4 regions of the Paenibacillus residui genome follow, and region 1 is predicted to be linked to each of the others. Evidence: riboswitches for the same ligand, from Rfam matches in the RefSeq annotation. Region 1 holds a riboswitch; each other region holds the start of a gene.
The links. A riboswitch is a leader RNA that binds a small molecule or an ion and turns the genes downstream of it on or off. The one in region 1 is predicted to bind cyclic di-AMP.

Region 1 (4,350 bases):
AATGTTCTCTGCTTCTCCGTCAGAAGCTCCGAATAAAAATCAAACAACAGGTTGATCCGGTTTGTCTTCTCCAGCATCGGATGCTCGGGCATGGCTTCCACCCCCGTCAAGGAAAAACACTTTACACACTTTGCTTATTGTAACCGACCCGTTTATTGTTGTCAAGCGAATAACCTTGACAGCCATACCATTCTGCATCCGATACCTGAATCGTCCGCAGCCGTCGATCGTGGCGGCATCCTTCAGCTCAGTTTCCGTGTGGAATTCGGTTTACCGATCCTTCCGGCTGTATTCTTTTGCCAATTTATGATTTAACGGATAAATCCCCCTGGTCATAACAAAATAATAGAATATGAAAAATATCGGAGGGAAGAAACTATGAAACGCCGCCATCTGTATCTAATTGCACTCAGCTTGCTGCTCATCGTTGTTTACGGATGCGGTATCGGCAGGGAAAAAGATAACAGCTCGCAGCCATTCGGACCGGATACGACGGATTCGCTCCTGTCCAAAGTCGAACAGAACTCTGAACGGACACAAGAGCAGGCCGTTCTTCCTAAACTGCCCGCAGCCTCTCCCGTTCCGGAGAAACAGGCAGATCCCGCTCCGCCCGCAACAGAACCGCCGAAGCCTTCAACCGGCGGCAAGGAGAACCGTTCACCGGCTGAACCGAAAGCATCGCCGTCTGTCCGGGAGCAGCCTCCCGTTCCTGCAGCGCAGGCTCCTCAACCGTCTGAGCCGGACAAGCATAAGGAGAAAGCTAAATTAAGCAAGCCCAAGCCTTTGCCCAAGCAGTCCGGTGAAGTCGCGGCCGGGAAAAAAACGACCCGACAATCCTCGGGCACGTCATCTCAACTGACCTTGTCCGAATTAAGGGCTAAATATCCCGATTCCTTTCGGCTCAAGGGCTCTTCCAAAGGAAAGAAGGTCGCTCTGACCTTCGACGACGGACCGGACCAAAGATTCACTCCGCAAGTATTGGATGTTCTAAAGAAGTACAATGTCAAAGCCACCTTCTTTCTGGTCGGCTATCGGGCGGAGGCCAATCCGGCAGTCGTGAAACGAATTGCTAAGGAAGGGCATGTCATAGGAAACCACTCCTACAATCACCCGAATTTTCCCAAGCTGCCGGTCACCGTCTTTGAACAGCAAATCAATCGGACCCAGAACATTCTCAGCCGTCTGATCGGCTATGAACCGAAATATATACGCCCTCCTTACGGAGCGATAAATGAAGAACAGCTTCAATGGGCGATTAAGAATCAATTTCTGATCGTCAATTGGGATGTAGATTCGTTGGATTGGAAAGGGCTTGACGCGAAGCAGGTTTCCGCCAATATTCTTAATCATGCGCATGCGGGAGCTATTATCCTTCAGCATTCCGCAGGAGGCGACGGCCAGAACCTATCGGGAACTATCGAGGCCCTTCCCGGAATTATCGAGAAGCTGCAGGCGGACGGTTATGAGCTTGTTACGATTCCCCAGCTGCTGAACATGTCCAAGAGCAAATAGTGCGGGTTTTCCATCGGTTAACCAATCGTTTGAATGATATGTACAGGAGCTATAGAAACAGCAGCCGGAAGAAGAGGGACTCCGGCTGCTGTTTACTTAATCCAGAATGTAGATTTGCACATTTTGTTTGCCGAATTTCATCGCCTGCTGCCGGGAATCGGGAACGAAAACATCCACCCGGTTTCCTTTGATCGCACCGCCTATATCGGTAGCTGTAGCTACCATTCCTCCTGCCGGAAGCCCGTCATAGGAATAGCCGGTAATAAAGACCTTCGACCCCAGCGGGATGACGGCAGGATCCACTGCAATACTACCGACCTTCAGAGGATTTCCGAAATAATCACGTCCTGCGTAGCCTCCGTTTTCCTCGGCCGATGCCGTATAGGCAGACGCTACCGCAGGAATTGCTTTCTTATATGTTAAGGTTTGCCCGGTCGGAGTAACGATGACGTTTGCTTTCACCGGTACAGCGCGCATCGCCGGAGCCGATTTGCTCTCCTCCTGCTTCGGTTTGTCCGCTTTGGCTTTAGGAGTGGATGCGGCCAAAGGCTGGGCATGGACAGCGGGAGCGGGCGAACTCTGCTGAACGGGCGGAGCTTCCTCCTGAGCCGGCGCTTCGGGTGCTGCAGCCGCTAAAGCATCCCCCTGCGGTTGATCCGCCTGCTGCTCCGCAGGAACAGGCTGCGGCGCTTTAACCCACTGTGCGAACTTCATCTCCCGAGGATCCGTTCCATGGGCTTCGGTTTCGTTCCATTTCAGGGAGGCGGCGGATACGGTCGTAGCCAAACTGATAGCAACGGTGATCACGGCAATGATTCGGAACGGGACTTTGGAAATCAATCGATTCATAGACAAGGTTCTCCTTTAAGTACTGCCGACGAGGTTAGCTGTCGGGTTAGGATTGAGGATACAACCCCGCGTCTGTCGACGCTTCACCCCAAGCGGAAGACGATATAAGCTTTTTCCGCAAAAAACATCCCCCGTACTTATCTTTCATAACCGATAAGTTTTGGCATTAAGGAGGCTACCATACTCGTATTGGAATGAACATCCACAGAATTTGGCAAACGGTAATGTATGCGCTACACATCACGTAATTATGCATACCGTGAAATATTTTCCACATATCTATAAATGTGAATTTTATGGATCTACTGGTATTATTAGGTCTTTTTCCTATTCTCCAATTGTTCCTTGAAAATTTGCAGTTCCTTCATTTCCTCCGGAGTCAAGGCCGCCAGCTTCTGCTCCAGCCGAAGCTTTGCATAATGATATAGCCCGCCGTCCAATTTCGTTTTTTCGCGAATCAATTGGATAAGCTCCGGCGGGATATTTTGCTGCTGCGGTCTCTTCTCCGTGACGTTCCAGTATTGGTAAGAAGACTGCTTCCAATCGAATAAACGGTTCATCAGAAACAGGCTTTCGTTAAACATTTCCGTAATTCCAACAAACGCATAGAAAGTGTCCAGATGGGTTATAGCCTTATCCAAATCGGGTATAAAGGGGTTGGCGAGCTGGGATGCTTGCGGATTCCAACTGGCGAAATAGGTCTTATTGTTCGTTAAATAATCCTCCAGGCTCATTTGAACGACTTGCGAATGCAGCGGATGCTCAGGGACCCTTCTAATATAATAGTACAGGGAAAGCACCTGCTCCACCGGTTCTCTGAGCATGGTGGCATAAATCGCCGGCTTCGGAATATAGGCATGAAGACCGAAAAAAAAATGTCCAAATATACATTTCACCTGCGAATGGGAACCCCTAATCATGTCCGGCAATTGACTTGCAGCCCGGACATAATCATCCCATTGATAATAAAAGGTTAACAGTTCCTCGGCCCTGTACTGGTTTAGCAGAATAGTATACATGGTCGTCCCGGCTGTTTTGGGAATATGCATGTATAGCAAAATTGGCTTTTCCTTCTCTTCCATCCTGTCCTCCTCCCGTTCCAAGCGGCTTGCCGCCTTTATTTCCGATTACATATCGATGCCGGAGAGAACTGTTATATAAAGGACCGTCTCCTCAAAAAATCCAGGATCAGCCGTGCCCCTTCCTCCTTGCTGCATTGTTCGGTATCCACTGTGACATCCGGATTTACCGGCTCCTCATATTCATCCGAGATGCCGGTAAATCGAGGCACCTCCCCCCTCAGCGCCTTGCGGTAAAGCCCTTTAACATCTCTGCGGATGCATTCCTTCAACGAACAGCGGACATAAACTTCAATATAGGGGTCAAGCTCTTGCCGCAAGTAATTTCGCATAGACTGATAAGGAGTGATGAAAGAAGCCAGCACAATCACTCCGTTTCGAGATAGAAGCCGGGCGACGAACGCCGCTCTCTCTATATTTTTCATCCGATCCTCTCTGGAAAAGCCTAAATCCGGAGCCAGATGCCTGCGCACGTCATCTCCATCCAGAACCTCGACCCGGGCACCCGCAGCAATCAATCCGGCTTTTACAAGCCCGCATAGCGTAGTTTTGCCCGCTCCCGATAGTCCGGTAAACCATACGGTCACCCCTGCGGACATCAGATCTCCTCCTTATGGCCTCTTCTATGCTTTACAGCGATTACCGTGCATGAATATGATAGAATATGACAAGACAAGCAAAATGGAAACGGACATCCATGGAGCCCTGTAAAAACCACTTCGAAGCTTATTCCGGGTACTTAGCGGGGAGCCCCGGAATTAAAAAAAGCTCCTAACGGAGCATATCGAGGATGAAACGCAGATCCTAATATTCCTGGCGAAAGGATAAGCGGCTATCACTGTCCTTTGGACAGGCGCGTTCACCAATGAAATACAAGAACAGGTAAAGTATAACTTATACATTTATTTAA
Region 2 (4,350 bases), on a different contig from region 1:
GTGTCGTTCTCTCCAGTCCCCGGTTGCGATGAGCAAGCAGGGTGATGGTGATCAGAATGACCACTGAGGTTCCCCCGACCAGAGCCGTTGCCTCCCCTCCCTGCAGCTTGAAGAAATACATGGCTGCCAAGTCGCCAACAAATAACAGTGGAATGATGACGGCCATAATTTTTTTGGCTTTGTCCGGCAGGGCAGCGGCCAGGGGGTCCTCTCCTCCTTCCGCTCTGGCTTCCCCCTTGCGGACCGCTCCGGTAGCGAGAGTAAGCTTCCCGGCTGCCATCTCCCGGCGCATCAGCCAGAAGGCAGCTACAGTCGTCACCGTTCCCATGACCAGAACTAACGGAATGCTGGCCTGGACAACCTCGGAGACCGGTATACCCGCAGCGTCGGCCGTCAGCTTGGGAGCCCCCTGAATGACGAAGTCCCCCGATAAGGCTATGCCGTGGCCGAACAAATTCATTGCGATGGCAACACCGAGCGGCGGCAGACCGACCCGAACCGCAGCCGGCAGCAGCACGGCCCCGATGAGCGCCACGGCGGGAGACGGCCAGAAGAAGAAGGAAATAACCAGCATGACCAATCCGACTGTCCAATAGGCTAGGCCGGGACTTCTCATCAGTCGGATAAAGGGGGACACCATCGTTTCATTAATTCCCGTTCTCGTTAACACCCGGCCCATGGACACGATAATCGAAATAATCAGTATCGTATTCAACAGCTCTGTGATCGCATAGATAAAGCTGTTGAAGATTCCGCTTACAGATTGGCTTAAGGACGATGTAGCCAACCAGCCGAGCAGAAAGATTCCGGCTATACATACAAGCGATGTATCCCTTCTCATGATCATGCAGCCGATAATCATGACGACAAACCCTACGTACACCCAATGGATTCCGATCAGCTCTATCCCCATCTTGCACCTCCCTGCAGGCTTACACCCGGATAATTACAAAGTATGCTTGAGCCCGCAGGTTGGTTTGATCCCGCCCATGTTCATTGAAAAAAAATCAGCCTCGCCTATTACGAGACTGATCGTTTATGCAAATCATTAGGATGCCGTATCTTTAGTTCAATACATAAACGGTTACGTTCTGAATGCCGAATTGGCTTGCAGTTGAACGGCTGCCCGGCATAAAGATGTCAATCCGGTCGCCCTTAATCGCTCCGCCCTGGTCGGTTGCCTTGCCGATCATTCCTCCGACAGGAAGCCCCTGACTGTTATAACCGGTAATATAAACGGTAGAATTCATAGGAATGACTGCCGGATCTACGGCTATCGTTCCCAGTTTCAGAGGATTGCCGTAGTAATCGACAGGCCCCCATCCGTTCTCTTCATGCGAGGCGGAATAAGCGGTAGCGGAAGCCTGTATAACTTTGCTGTAAGTATAGGTTTCGCCCGTCGGCGTCGTTATCGTTTGCGCATTGCTCGCAGGCGCCGGAGCAGACTCCGGACTCGCACTTAAGGCAGCTACCGAGTGGTTCGAATTCGTGTAGCCTTCCGGCAATTCCAGCACAAGCCCCGGATATAAATTATAGGGATCATATTGAGAATTGGCCGCCATTAACAAGTCTAGAGGAATATTTAATTTCTGCGCTATTGTCCAGAAGGAATCCCCCTTCTGCACGGCATAAGAATGCTCCGTAGATACTGGAAGCGTAATCGTCTGGCCGCTTTGCAGGTTATACATATCCACTCCCATGTTGGCATTGATAACGGCCTCCAAGGATAACTGATTCTTCTCGGAGATTGTCCATAAACTATCATTATCCTGAACCTGATAGGATGCGGCGAAAGCCGGAGAAGACAAACTGGCCAAAGACACACTTAATGTAAACGCTATTACTGTTGTTTTAACCAATCGTTTCATACTGAGCTCCTTTTCGCTGCCTGCGGAGTTAGTTGTCGGATTCGGGAGAAAAGGAAGTATCCCTACGCTAATATAAGCGACTCACCCCAAGTGCCGAGCAAGCCCAATTGTCGGCACATACCGTCCCCCGCACTTCAAGAAAATTTATTGAAGTTTCGGCGGTTAAAGTCTAGCATATTTTAGTAGCCGGTTAAACGAGTAAAATATGGAAAGACTCTGCTGCTCTGGCCCTGTGCCGTGCCTTCCTTCCGAAGATACGCATACCATAGAAACATCACTGCATTTGGACTATTTTCAAATCCTCTTCGCAGAAGGAGCGATCCGTTCAATGTTGATTTCACAGGTGTGCAAACAACAGGACTTCGAGTCCGTCTGGCTACAGGAAGCTTGCCTCGCCTTGAAGGAGCCTCTGCAGTATCATCGAAAGCTGTGGGAATACTGTTATATCTATCAAGGGTTGTTGGAACGGGGAATGCTAGGCCCCGGCAGAAGAGGATTGGGATTTGGTGTCGGCAAAGAGCCGCTCGCCTCCTTATTTGCTTCCAGAGGCTGCTATATCACGGCCACCGATCTGGATGCTCCCTCCGCCTCCGTACAGGGCTGGGCGCAATCCAACATGCATGCCGCAGGTATTCAGGATTTGAATGAAAGAGGGTTATGCGATCCTGAATTATTTCGTCAGCGGGTTACCTTTGAAGTGGTCAATATGAATGCGATTCCTCCGCATTTATTTAACCAATTCGATTTTACCTGGTCCTCCTGCTCCTTCGAGCACTGTGGATCGATTGCGCTGGGCAAGCAGTTTATCTTGAACCAAATGAACTGCCTGAAGCCCGGGGGAGTTGCCATTCATACGACCGAATTCAACCTTTCCTCCAACGACCAGACGCTGGAAGAAGGCCCTACGGTCCTCTTCCGCCTTAAGGACATCGAATGGATGGTCCATACGCTGCGCGCACAAGGACATTCCATAGAAGTCGATTATTCGGTAGGCACCGGCCCGATAGACCGCCATATTGATGTTCCCCCCCATTCAAATCCGCACTTAAGACTGCTGTTGGCGCAATATGTCACTACCTCGATAGGGCTTATCATTGAGAAAGCGAAATGACCGTTCTTCTGTCCATAAGCGCAAAAAATCGTAAGAAGGATACCTTCTTACGATTTTTATTAGTTTCGGCTTAATTTATGGTTTGGGCCCAGCTATGCAAGTGTGCACTGCAGGGAGCTGATAAGTAAAACGATGACACTTGCTTGCCGCTTGCTCCGTTCCCATCTCTTAAAATGTGGTCACTGCTCCTGGATACAGGCGCAGCTTCAGCGGACAATCAGCAAATCCAAGTGATAAAGGTCTCTATGAGCCTCCAATACCGCCGCATTGGTAGGCTCCACCCGGCCATCATGGCGCAAAATATGGAACTGGAAGCCGCGCTGGACAAATTTCTGCAGAACGGGCCCCGGTTCTCCCCCGCGCCATATAACCGGCAAATACTCCATAAGAATGATGATGGAAGGATTGTGGTCGATCACTTCAAACACGCTATCCATAATCAACGGCTCCGCCCCGTCTACATCGATTTTAATCACGTCCGCTTTAAGGCTGGGAAGGAAGTCGGTGAGCAATCCTTGCTTGACTTTGAACATTGTCGGCTCGTTGATAGCTTCGATTCCTAAAAATTGGATGCTTGTCCCGCCATCCCCTATCGTCTGAAATTCGGTTTCCCCTCTTTGATTGGACAGCGCGACCCGGTGCAGATGGACACGCCCGTACATCCCGTTGAAGGAAATGCTTTTTAACAGATTTCTATGGTGAAAAGGGTTCGGCTCGAACGCATGCACCTGGCCGGTAGGCCCTACCAAATGCCCTGATAAAATAGAGAAAAAGCCGGTATGCGCCCCGATATCGAGCACGGTCATTCCAGGTTTGACGATCGTCAACATAATGTCTGTAATCCATTTCTCCCAATCGCCCGTTAATAGAATGGCTAAGTTAACCGGGTCCCGTGTATCCAGAAACATATAAGGGCCGTGATTTATATTTGTTAATACGGTGTGGTCACCCAAGTAATAATGAGGTCTGGTCAAATCAATCTCCCCTTCCGCTATAACGGTGCCAAGTAAATCGACGGCACACGCACCGCGCAAGCGTTCATATCGTGCTTATATAAACGCACTTCGACATCTTTTTCATCCTCATGCAAATAGATGACTTCCTGCAGCTGAGACGTTAGGAACAAGTGTTTTTGCCACAACAATTTATTAGCGGCATTGGACGTGATATCCAACGTAAAGTGGCCTGCGCCGACTATTTCTATCCGCACTTCGAAGCGGTATACCTGGACGGGCAATTTGATATACGGGCCAAAGAAAATGAATCCGGGCTGATTGCTTCGGATCCAACCGTCCTTATCGGAAGGCCTAGGCAGAATAAATGAAGAATAATACAGGTTGCCGATCCCCGGTGGAGTCTCATAGCGCAGTT
Region 3 (4,350 bases), on a different contig from region 1:
TCAAGGACGCCAAGCATAAAACGGCCCAGCTTATGACCGGAGATCCTCCGGAGGTTGTTCCGCTTCCGCGCGACAGTCATGAATTTTATTTGCTCCAGCGCATACAGGATGAGGTTCACCGGTTTGCCATTACCTTCCACCGCGAACAACGGGGCAAATCGATGGTGGCCTCCCAATTGGATGCCATTCCCGGTATTGGCGAGAAGCGGCGGAAGCTGCTGCTGAAGCATTTCGGCTCCCTGAAAAAAATAAGAGAAGCGGCCGTTGAGGATTTTCGCCCGTTAGGCATCGGTGAGAAGCTGGCGGAAACTATTCTTTCATCCCTCCGCGAGGACAAGAAGACCGAGGAGGAGGGCGACTCAGTCGTCTTTGATTAAACGGCTTAATGCATATAAAAAGTGCACCTTTAATGATCCCTGTAAAACAGGGTTTAAGGTGCACTTTTTTTTGAAATATAAGAAAGATAAGTTTCACCTAAACGCGTCTGTCCAAAGGACGGAATAGCCGTTTATCGTTGACCGGCCTTCCGGGATCCGGGAATTCTCTCGGCCGATTCCGGTTATACCGTAGACGCGGGGCCCGATCGTTTACGGAACAGGCTGTGGATCCACATCAATATATATCCGGTTATAGCCGGCATCAGGATATACCCAACCCCGATCAGAATATTCGATGTGCTGGGTGTAGTCGTCATCAGTGACAAAGCCATCAGAATAATATCCATCGTGACATGGGTAAAGATGGCGGTCATCAAGCCGTATTTCAGGAAAATGTATCCAAAGATGATCCCCAGCACGGCCACCTCGAACAACCTTGTGTAGCTAGGATAAATCGTGTAGCCGGTATGGCCCAAGGCCCAAATGATGCTCGGCACCAGGACTGCCAGGAAGCGGAGGCGGAACCACTTCTGAAACAAGGCGATGCCGAAGAGCCGATACATAATTTCTTCGGAGGTTCCCGCCATCCACGCAAGAAGCGGGAATAAGGCGGGCCAATACATGTTGAGCACGGATTGGGTCGGATCGTTGACTGCGAATGAATCGAAGGCTTCGCCGGCAATGAAGAACAGAACCTGCTGTACCCCGAGAATAAACAAACAGAGCAAATATCCTCGGCCCATTCCGTAAAACATATCCTCCCCAAAGTTGGAATCTCGCCATCTTGGCCAAGGATTCCAGCCCTGCGCTCTCCATAATTGGTCACCGGATATGGCTGCAAAATATTGTGCGCCCGCCAGCAGCGCAATAATTAGAAAGGTAAACACAATATAGACTACGTTGAAGATAGCGGCATCCTCCGGAGGAATTTGTGTGCTTGCTCCCGGCCAGCTATTTATCGTGTGAAGGCCGTATAGCCCGGCGAAAATAAGAGCAAAGAGGATTCCCCGCGAGAACCGGACCTTCTTCCGGTTAATAATAACGAGGATCAAGGCCGCAATACTCAAAAGAAACATGCCGCCCAGTCCGATATAAGACATCAGGCCGGCAGACCGCTCCTGCCCGGCAAGCCATTGGCGGAAGCTTTCCGGAACCGAGAAGGAAGGAACGAAGCCTACAACTTCCTCTCCTCTTACGGCCACTCCGAGCTGCAGCCTGGATTCGCCGATGCTCTCCTTGGCACTTTCGTACATGAGCAGGCTGCTTCGGGACCCTTGCATCAGCTGCAAATCCGCCGGATCATATCCGTTCTCGGCCAGGAAGCTTTCGGCCAGCAAGCGCCGGCTTTCTTGAGAGCCTGAGGAGGCAGGGGCCGCTTGCTTCTGATTCCATGCCGTCACCTTGGGTTCATTCAATCCGACAAAAATGATCCAATTCAGACGATTTCTCGAATCGAACATTTGAACTTCCCAATAATCGAGAGGATAATTGTCTCCATACCGGGTGCTGTATTCCTCGGTCAGCTTCGCTTTTTGCAAATAACCGCTCAAGCCTTTGTCCGACTGATAAATAATATTGATCTTGTTAGGGGTGTAGTCCGGTTGTTTGGTGTGGACGAATTGCCGGGCCAGGTCGGCCGCTTGCTCTTCAGTCACCTTCGGCCCGGACAATTCTTCCTCTACGCCGTTAACGCCGGGAAGCAGGTTGATCAGGATGACGCCGAAGTATAACACTATGCCGATAATGGCCAGCCAAATAAGAGGACGGTTTATTCTGTGTGGAACCACGGGCATTCTCCTCCGCAATAATCTTCTTCATTCCAAAGTACCATAGATAACGGCCTGTTTCCAGTGATTACCTCTGCTTGGGCCGTGTCTCTTCACCGTTATCGAAAATACGGAAACCGCTTGATAGCTTCAAGAAACGACTCGTCTTATTCAATGCAAGGCAAGGAAATCGCGTGAAAATAAAATGAAATCTTGCATTGCCTGACCATTTTGCCCGAATACTTCCTTACAGCATGATTTTTTCCTAAAATACAGACTTTGTATACCGACCAAAAGCAGGATATAATCGTTATCAATTAAATAGAAGCCGAATTTCTTTTAGAAAGCGGGGGAACCATTTAACTGGGGTGAATTTTGCTAGTTCCAATGCAAATAGGGTGCCTGCACACCCGAATCCGTCAGCTAACCTCGTAGGCTTGCTGTCAGGATACCATACGCCTAAAGCATTGGTTTTCCAGTGCTTTTTTTGTTTCCAGAGGAGAATGAACGTTGCTGAAACGATTGTTTACGAAAATGCATCCGCCGCAAATTTTGGCTTCCGGATTTATCATCATTATACTGATAGGAACCATCCTGCTGACGACTCCGATGGCGTCGGTTGACGGCCGTTCCGTGCCCTTCGTGGATGCATTGTTCACGGCTACTTCAGCCATGTGTCTGACGGGGCTCGTAGTTGTGGATACGGCGACGACCTATTCCGTCTTCGGCCAGATGGTCATTATGCTGCTTATCCAGATTGGCGGCCTGGGCTTTATGACGATGTCGACGCTTTTTGCCCTGGTGCTCAAAAAAAGAATATCGCTCCGTGAGCGGCTTATTCTTCAAGAGGCGCTCAATCAGAACAGCATGGAAGGAATCGTCCGCCTCATCCGCAAAATCATTATTTACTCGCTGAGTATAGAGTTCGTGGCCTTCGTCCTGCTTACTTTGCGCTGGTCCGTTGATTTTCCGTTCGCGGAAGCTGTCTACTTCGGAATGTTTCATGCCATTTCGTTGTTTAATAATGCCGGCTTCGATTTATTCGGGGGAGTCAGCGGCCGATTCAGCGGGCTCGCGCTGTTTACGAACGACCCGATCGTCAGCATTATAGCTATGGCCCTGATTATTCTGGGCGGAATCGGATTTATCGTGATGTCCGACTTGATGGAATATAAGAAGCGGAAGAGGCTTCTGCTGCATACGAAAGTAGTTCTGTTCACATCGGCGGTTCTTATAGTCGGAGGGGCGGTGGTCATCTTCACCTTCGAATTTACTAATCCGGCTACGCTCGGGCCTCTTAATGGAGGAAGCAAGGTGTTAGCCTCCTTCTTCCACGCGGTTTCCCCGCGCTCGGGTGGAGTGAGCACGCTCGATGTCGGCTCGTTCAGACAGGCCACTCAATTCTTCCTGATTATTCTGATGTTCATCGGGGCTTCGCCCGGTTCGACCGGGGGAGGTATCAAGACAACGACCTTCGCTATCCTGATCGGGGCCATGATAGCGATGGTTCGAGGCAAGGACGACATCGTCATGTTTCGCCATCGGCTGGCCAAGGACCGGATTTATAAAGCCATTACGCTAACATTGTTCGCCCTGGTTATCGTTATCATTTCGGCCATGGTGTTGTCTACTACGGAGAACCATCAATTCTTGATGATCCTGTTCGAAGTTACTTCAGCCTTCGGTACGGTTGGATTGTCTATGGGGTTGACTCCGGAGCTGTCGACGATCGGAAAAATCATCATTTCCTTTCTAATGTTTCTTGGCCGGCTTGGACCTCTAACATTAGCCTATGCACTAAATCCGAAGAAAGAGAAAGAATTGTTCCGGTACCCGGAAGGCAAAATTACGATTGGATAGGAGCTTGAAACCATGGAAGGAAATCAGTATGTGGTAATCGGACTGGGCCGATTCGGATCCAGCTTGGCTAAAGAGCTGGTGAAACTGGGATACGAGGTACTGGGGATCGACAAGTGCGAGGAAATCGTTAATGAAATGAGCGGAGAGCTGACCTATACCGTTGAAGCCGATTCTACGGATGAAGATATGCTCAGGTCGCTGGGCATCCGAAATTTCGATTGTGCGGTCGTGGCGATAGGCGACGATATACAGGCCAGCATTCTGACAGCCATTGTACTGAAGGACCTCGGGATCAAGAAGGTGGTGGCCAAGGCTCTCTCCGATCTGCACGGTAAAGTGCTGGAGCG
Region 4 (4,350 bases), on a different contig from region 1:
AGTTAGTGGAGTGGTGCGCACGGCATAGGGTGGGCAAGCTTCTGCTTCATCTGCACGATTGGACGAATCCGGCGGCGGAATTCGCTGAACAGATGGATTCGGTCGTGGAGGCGTGCTCAAAGGCAGGCATTGAAATACACGGGATGATCGGTACCCTCCAGCTTCGGGCTGAAGATAGAGCAAGTCTTCCTTTCCAATCCAGGGAGGCGTACTGCGTCGATTATGAAGGAATTTCCAATTGGGACGAGCCTTTGGCAGGCCGCCGCTATGTTCTGGATCCCTCGAATCCGGATGTTGTCTCGTTCATTGCCGGCCGCTGCAAAGATATGCTGGTCAAGCATCCCGGATTGGCAGGGATTCATCTGGATTTCATCCGTTTCTATCATTATGAGAGCCGCTTGTCTATCGATACGAATCAGGCGGGGCATTGGACGGTTATTCCCCGTGCCGGGGAGCCTCTGAAGCTGACGACGGCGAACGGGACGACAACTACCTTCTTTGTGGAACAAGCCCTCAATCATTATAATGATCCTCCAATTGGCCGTCATTTGCATCTCAGACGTTCTTACCATTATTGCTTCTGCGAGCGCTGCCTGGAAAGGTTGGCACGGGAGTTTAATCTCTCGATCCCTGACGAGTTGGAAGAGACCCGGCAGCGGGCGGATTGGATTCTGAAGCATCATGCGGAGGATTGGTATGCGTTCCGCTCCTCATTGATTACCGGAGTTGTTCGAAATATCCGGCGGGAGATCACGGCTCAACGCAAGGAAGCGCAGCTGTCTGCGGCAATCTGGTACAATTCGCCTTACGGAAACGAACTGAGAAATGAGCCTTTCCATCCCGGCAGTGAATATGAGCAGTTCGGCCAGAAATGGTGGGAGTGGATCAAGGAAGGGCTGATGGATTTTGTGTGCCCCATGAACTATTGGCTCACCCCCGAAAGCTTCGGACAGATCATCCGGGAGCAAATAGCCCGTTCCGAAAATAAAGTGCCTCTATATGCAGGGCTGCTGCGGTCAGACGAATTCCCGATCGATCAACCTCTTTGGGAAAAATATAAGCTTGTCGCTCAAGAAGCGGGGGCTGCCGGAATCAGCTTCTTCTCTTATGGAGGCTGGAAAGACCTGGACTCATGATGAAAAAAAAGAGACCGGACGCATAAGCGTCGGTCTCTTTCGTTTTGGTTATTTTATTAACCGATAAATTCTTGTACCCATTCCCCTTGGTAATAAGCTACGCCTATTTTGGTGAAATTAGGACTCATGATGTTCTTTTTGTGGCCCGGGCTGTTCATCCATGCATTCATAACTTCCTCGGGTGTGCGTTGGCCTTTGGCAATGTTCTCTCCGGCATATGAATATTTGATGCCGTAAGTGTCCATCATATCGAACGGAGAGCCGTAGGTTGGCGAATTATGGTCAAAGTAATTGTTATGATACATATCTTTGGCTTTATCCAACGCCATAGCGGAAAGTGCGGAATCCAGCTGCAGAGGCTTCAGTCCGGCCTTCGCCCGTTCCTGATTCACCAATTCTGCTACTTCTTTAGCATATTGAGAAATATCGGATTGACCTTGGTCAGGTTGAGTCGGGGCAGGTTTGTTGCCCTGATCGCCTTGGTTTGGCTGGGTCGGTGCAGGCTTGCTTCCCTGATTGCCTTGATCCGGCTTGGATGGTGCAGGCTTGCTTCCCTGATTGCCTTGATCCGGCTTGGATGGCGCGGGCTTGCTTCCCTGATCGCCTTTATCCGGCTTGGATGGCGCGGGCTTGCTTCCCTGATCGCCTTTATCCGGCTTGGATGGTGCAGGCTTGCTTCCGTTTCCTTTGTCAGGTATAGGATTGCAAGAGAAATCAAACTTAAATCCGTCTTGTCCTATAATGATAAATTTGCTGAACTTGGGATGATTCTTGAACAAGGATTCAAGGTCAATCCCGTACTTCTTGGTGATATGGTTTACTGCATCACCAGAATGAAATGTTTGCGGAGCAGCGAATGCTGCATTGGCAGACAACATAGTCCCCACGAGCAAAACTCCGGAAAGAGCAACTTTCTTAATGTGTTTCTTCATGGTGTTCAGTTTCCTCCTCTTTGTTTGGCCTGCGAAGTTAGCTGACGGGTTCGGGTCAAAGAGTAATCGCCCTACGGCTTGCAAAGCCGCTTCACCCCCACTATTGGTTCCCCCGCGCACTAGATTGTGCTTCGGCCGAATTTCTACTAGATTGTAACATGCTAGATTAGCCCTTTCATTCTACAATGTTTGGTAATTCATACAATTGCCCTGATACGGTACATGATTTTCCGCATATGAGAACACATTAAATACATATACCTCAATCGTAAAAGATCATCTTATGTGGCGAACCGGCAATAATACTTCTCTTCCATTTCAAGGGCAGGACGGATGCTTATATGTATGGATTAAAAGCACTTATTCTGTATGCAAGCTACGGGGACGGCCATCTCCAGGCGGCACGGGCTCTTCAGGAGACTTTATCCCGGAGGGGGTTCAAGGCAGTGAAGCTCGTGGACTTATATGGGGAGTCGTATCCATTTTTGGACCGGGCTGTTCAACAGTTCTACAAGATGTCTTCCCAATATTTCCCGTACATCTATGGCTGGATATATAGATGTACCCAAAATATGAAGCCTCAGCGGATGCTGAACAAAGGGTTGAAAGCATGGGGGGCCAAGAAGCTGATGCAGCTGATCTCCCGGGAGAAGCCGGATGTTCTCATCTGTACTTTTCCGATGCCTGCCATTCGCGGAAGAAGCGGAGCTAACATTCCTACGTTTACGATCTTGACGGACTTCGCTCTGCACAACCGTTGGATATACTCGGAATATGACCTGTTGTTCGTAGCCACCCCCGACTTGAAGAAATCCATTCTCGAGCAGGGAATCGATCCCGGACGCGTTGCCGTAAGCGGCATACCGATCCGTTCCTCCTTTCCATCCGTACATCTCAGGGAACAAACCGTGTCCGACCGGGATCCGGCAGCTGCCCGCACTTTCCTCCGGGTCCTGGTAATGGCCGGCGCCAACGGTATTCTTCGCAATTTATCCGAGGTGATTTCCCTCATTCGCAGAGAACTGAAGGATGCCCGTATAGCTGTCGTATGCGGAAGAAACCGGGCCCTGTTTAACTCCATCGCAAAAAATTTCGGGAATGACCCGAATGTGGAGATTTACGGCTTCGTTGAACAAATGGCGGAATTGATGGCCTCTTCCGCATGCATAGTGACCAAAGCCGGAGGAATCACATTAACGGAAGCTCTCGCCTCCCGCCTTCCCATTATTGTTTATCGCCCCCTGCCGGGGCAGGAAGCGGATAACGCCCTGTACCTCCAGAGTCAAGGCGTAGCAGCGATTGCCCGCTGTCCCCGCGAGTTAGTCAAGCAGATCGGAATGATGACTTCCTTAGACCGATCTGAACGGGAAAGAATGGAAGCCAAGATGAAAATGTTAACCGGAGAAAGCTTAGACGAACATATGAAAGCGTTGTGGAATGCTTCCGATTCGGACCGCTTCAATTTCACCTATGACCGATTTGCGGGCTGCGGCGGCGCTTCGGATAAAATCACAAATCGAATTCTTAAGGAGCTTACCTCCTCTCTCAATTTAAAGACAAATTAAAGACTTGTCATTTAAACATACGCTCACTAAAATACAATTACGTAAGCGCTTCATCATTAAGTCAAGGGGGTATTCTGAATGAACAACCCGTCGCAACTGCCAGATCGCAGAACATCTTCCTCGTCCTTAGCCCGGTGGCTGGGCACATTAGGCCCTTCCCTGATTACAGCGGCACTGGTCCTCGGGCCTGGGAGCATCACGCTTACCTCCAAGCTGGGCAGCATTTATGGCTACGATCTGCTGTGGGTCATGGTAATATCGGTTTGTTTTATGTTAGCCTTTACCGAAATGAGCGCCAGAATCGGGATGGCTGCGAACCGTTCCCTATTGTCGGTTATTCGTGAGAAATGGGGTAAAGCCGTTACAGTCGTCATCGGGATCGGTGCTTGCCTGGTCACCTCTTCCTTTCAGGCGGGAAATTCCATCGGTTCGGGGCTGGCCATTGCCGATCTGACCCAGACTTCAACGCCGGTATGGGTGATCATTACGACTTTGCTTGGCATGTCTCTGCTCTTTACCAAAAATTTCTACAAAGTGTTGGAAAAAATGATGCTGGTTATGGTCGCTCTAATGATTATTTCTTTCCTGTTGACCCTAATCATGGTCAAGCCCAGTATCGGCGGCATCTTGAGCGGATTAGTCCCGAGGGTGCCCGAAGGCTCCCTGCTGCTTATCATCGGGCTGGTAGCCACTACCTTCAGTATCGTCGGTGCCTTC

Region 2: it holds a riboswitch for cyclic di-AMP, as region 1 does, so the genes downstream of both, ACFQ03_RS14285 (LysM peptidoglycan-binding domain-containing protein) here and ACFQ03_RS00100 (3D domain-containing protein) in region 1, are expected to answer to the same signal.
Region 3: it holds a riboswitch for cyclic di-AMP, as region 1 does, so the genes downstream of both, ACFQ03_RS03040 (TrkH family potassium uptake protein) here and ACFQ03_RS00100 (3D domain-containing protein) in region 1, are expected to answer to the same signal.
Region 4: it holds a riboswitch for cyclic di-AMP, as region 1 does, so the genes downstream of both, ACFQ03_RS05315 (CAP domain-containing protein) here and ACFQ03_RS00100 (3D domain-containing protein) in region 1, are expected to answer to the same signal.

Annotation. Positions count from the first base shown of each region.
Region 1 covers NZ_JBHTIU010000001.1:14,806-19,155, forward strand. Annotated here, with positions in the region: gene ACFQ03_RS00090 (putative DNA-binding protein) at 1-92, opposite strand, end outside; gene ACFQ03_RS00095 (polysaccharide deacetylase family protein) at 379-1,512, shown strand; gene ACFQ03_RS00100 (3D domain-containing protein) at 1,609-2,361, opposite strand; cyclic di-AMP (ydaO/yuaA leader) riboswitch at 2,370-2,537, opposite strand; gene ACFQ03_RS00105 (hypothetical protein) at 2,676-3,443, opposite strand; gene cysC (adenylyl-sulfate kinase) at 3,515-4,039, opposite strand.
Region 2 covers NZ_JBHTIU010000043.1:33,124-37,473, reverse strand. Annotated here, with positions in the region: gene ACFQ03_RS14290 (hypothetical protein) at 1-913, opposite strand, end outside; gene ACFQ03_RS14285 (LysM peptidoglycan-binding domain-containing protein) at 1,065-1,868, opposite strand; cyclic di-AMP (ydaO/yuaA leader) riboswitch at 1,871-2,039, opposite strand; gene ACFQ03_RS14280 (SAM-dependent methyltransferase) at 2,197-2,979, shown strand; gene ACFQ03_RS14275 (FkbM family methyltransferase) at 3,186-3,953, opposite strand; gene ACFQ03_RS14270 (SAM-dependent methyltransferase) at 3,971-4,350, opposite strand, start outside.
Region 3 covers NZ_JBHTIU010000008.1:216,736-221,085, forward strand. Annotated here, with positions in the region: gene uvrC (excinuclease ABC subunit UvrC) at 1-377, shown strand, start outside; gene ACFQ03_RS03035 (CPBP family intramembrane glutamic endopeptidase) at 560-2,164, opposite strand; cyclic di-AMP (ydaO/yuaA leader) riboswitch at 2,460-2,595, shown strand; gene ACFQ03_RS03040 (TrkH family potassium uptake protein) at 2,678-4,003, shown strand; gene ACFQ03_RS03045 (potassium channel family protein) at 4,016-4,350, shown strand, end outside.
Region 4 covers NZ_JBHTIU010000016.1:39,231-43,580, forward strand. Annotated here, with positions in the region: gene ACFQ03_RS05310 (hypothetical protein) at 1-1,136, shown strand, start outside; gene ACFQ03_RS05315 (CAP domain-containing protein) at 1,193-2,068, opposite strand; cyclic di-AMP (ydaO/yuaA leader) riboswitch at 2,080-2,215, opposite strand; gene ACFQ03_RS05320 (MGDG synthase family glycosyltransferase) at 2,410-3,633, shown strand; gene ACFQ03_RS05325 (Nramp family divalent metal transporter) at 3,712-4,350, shown strand, end outside.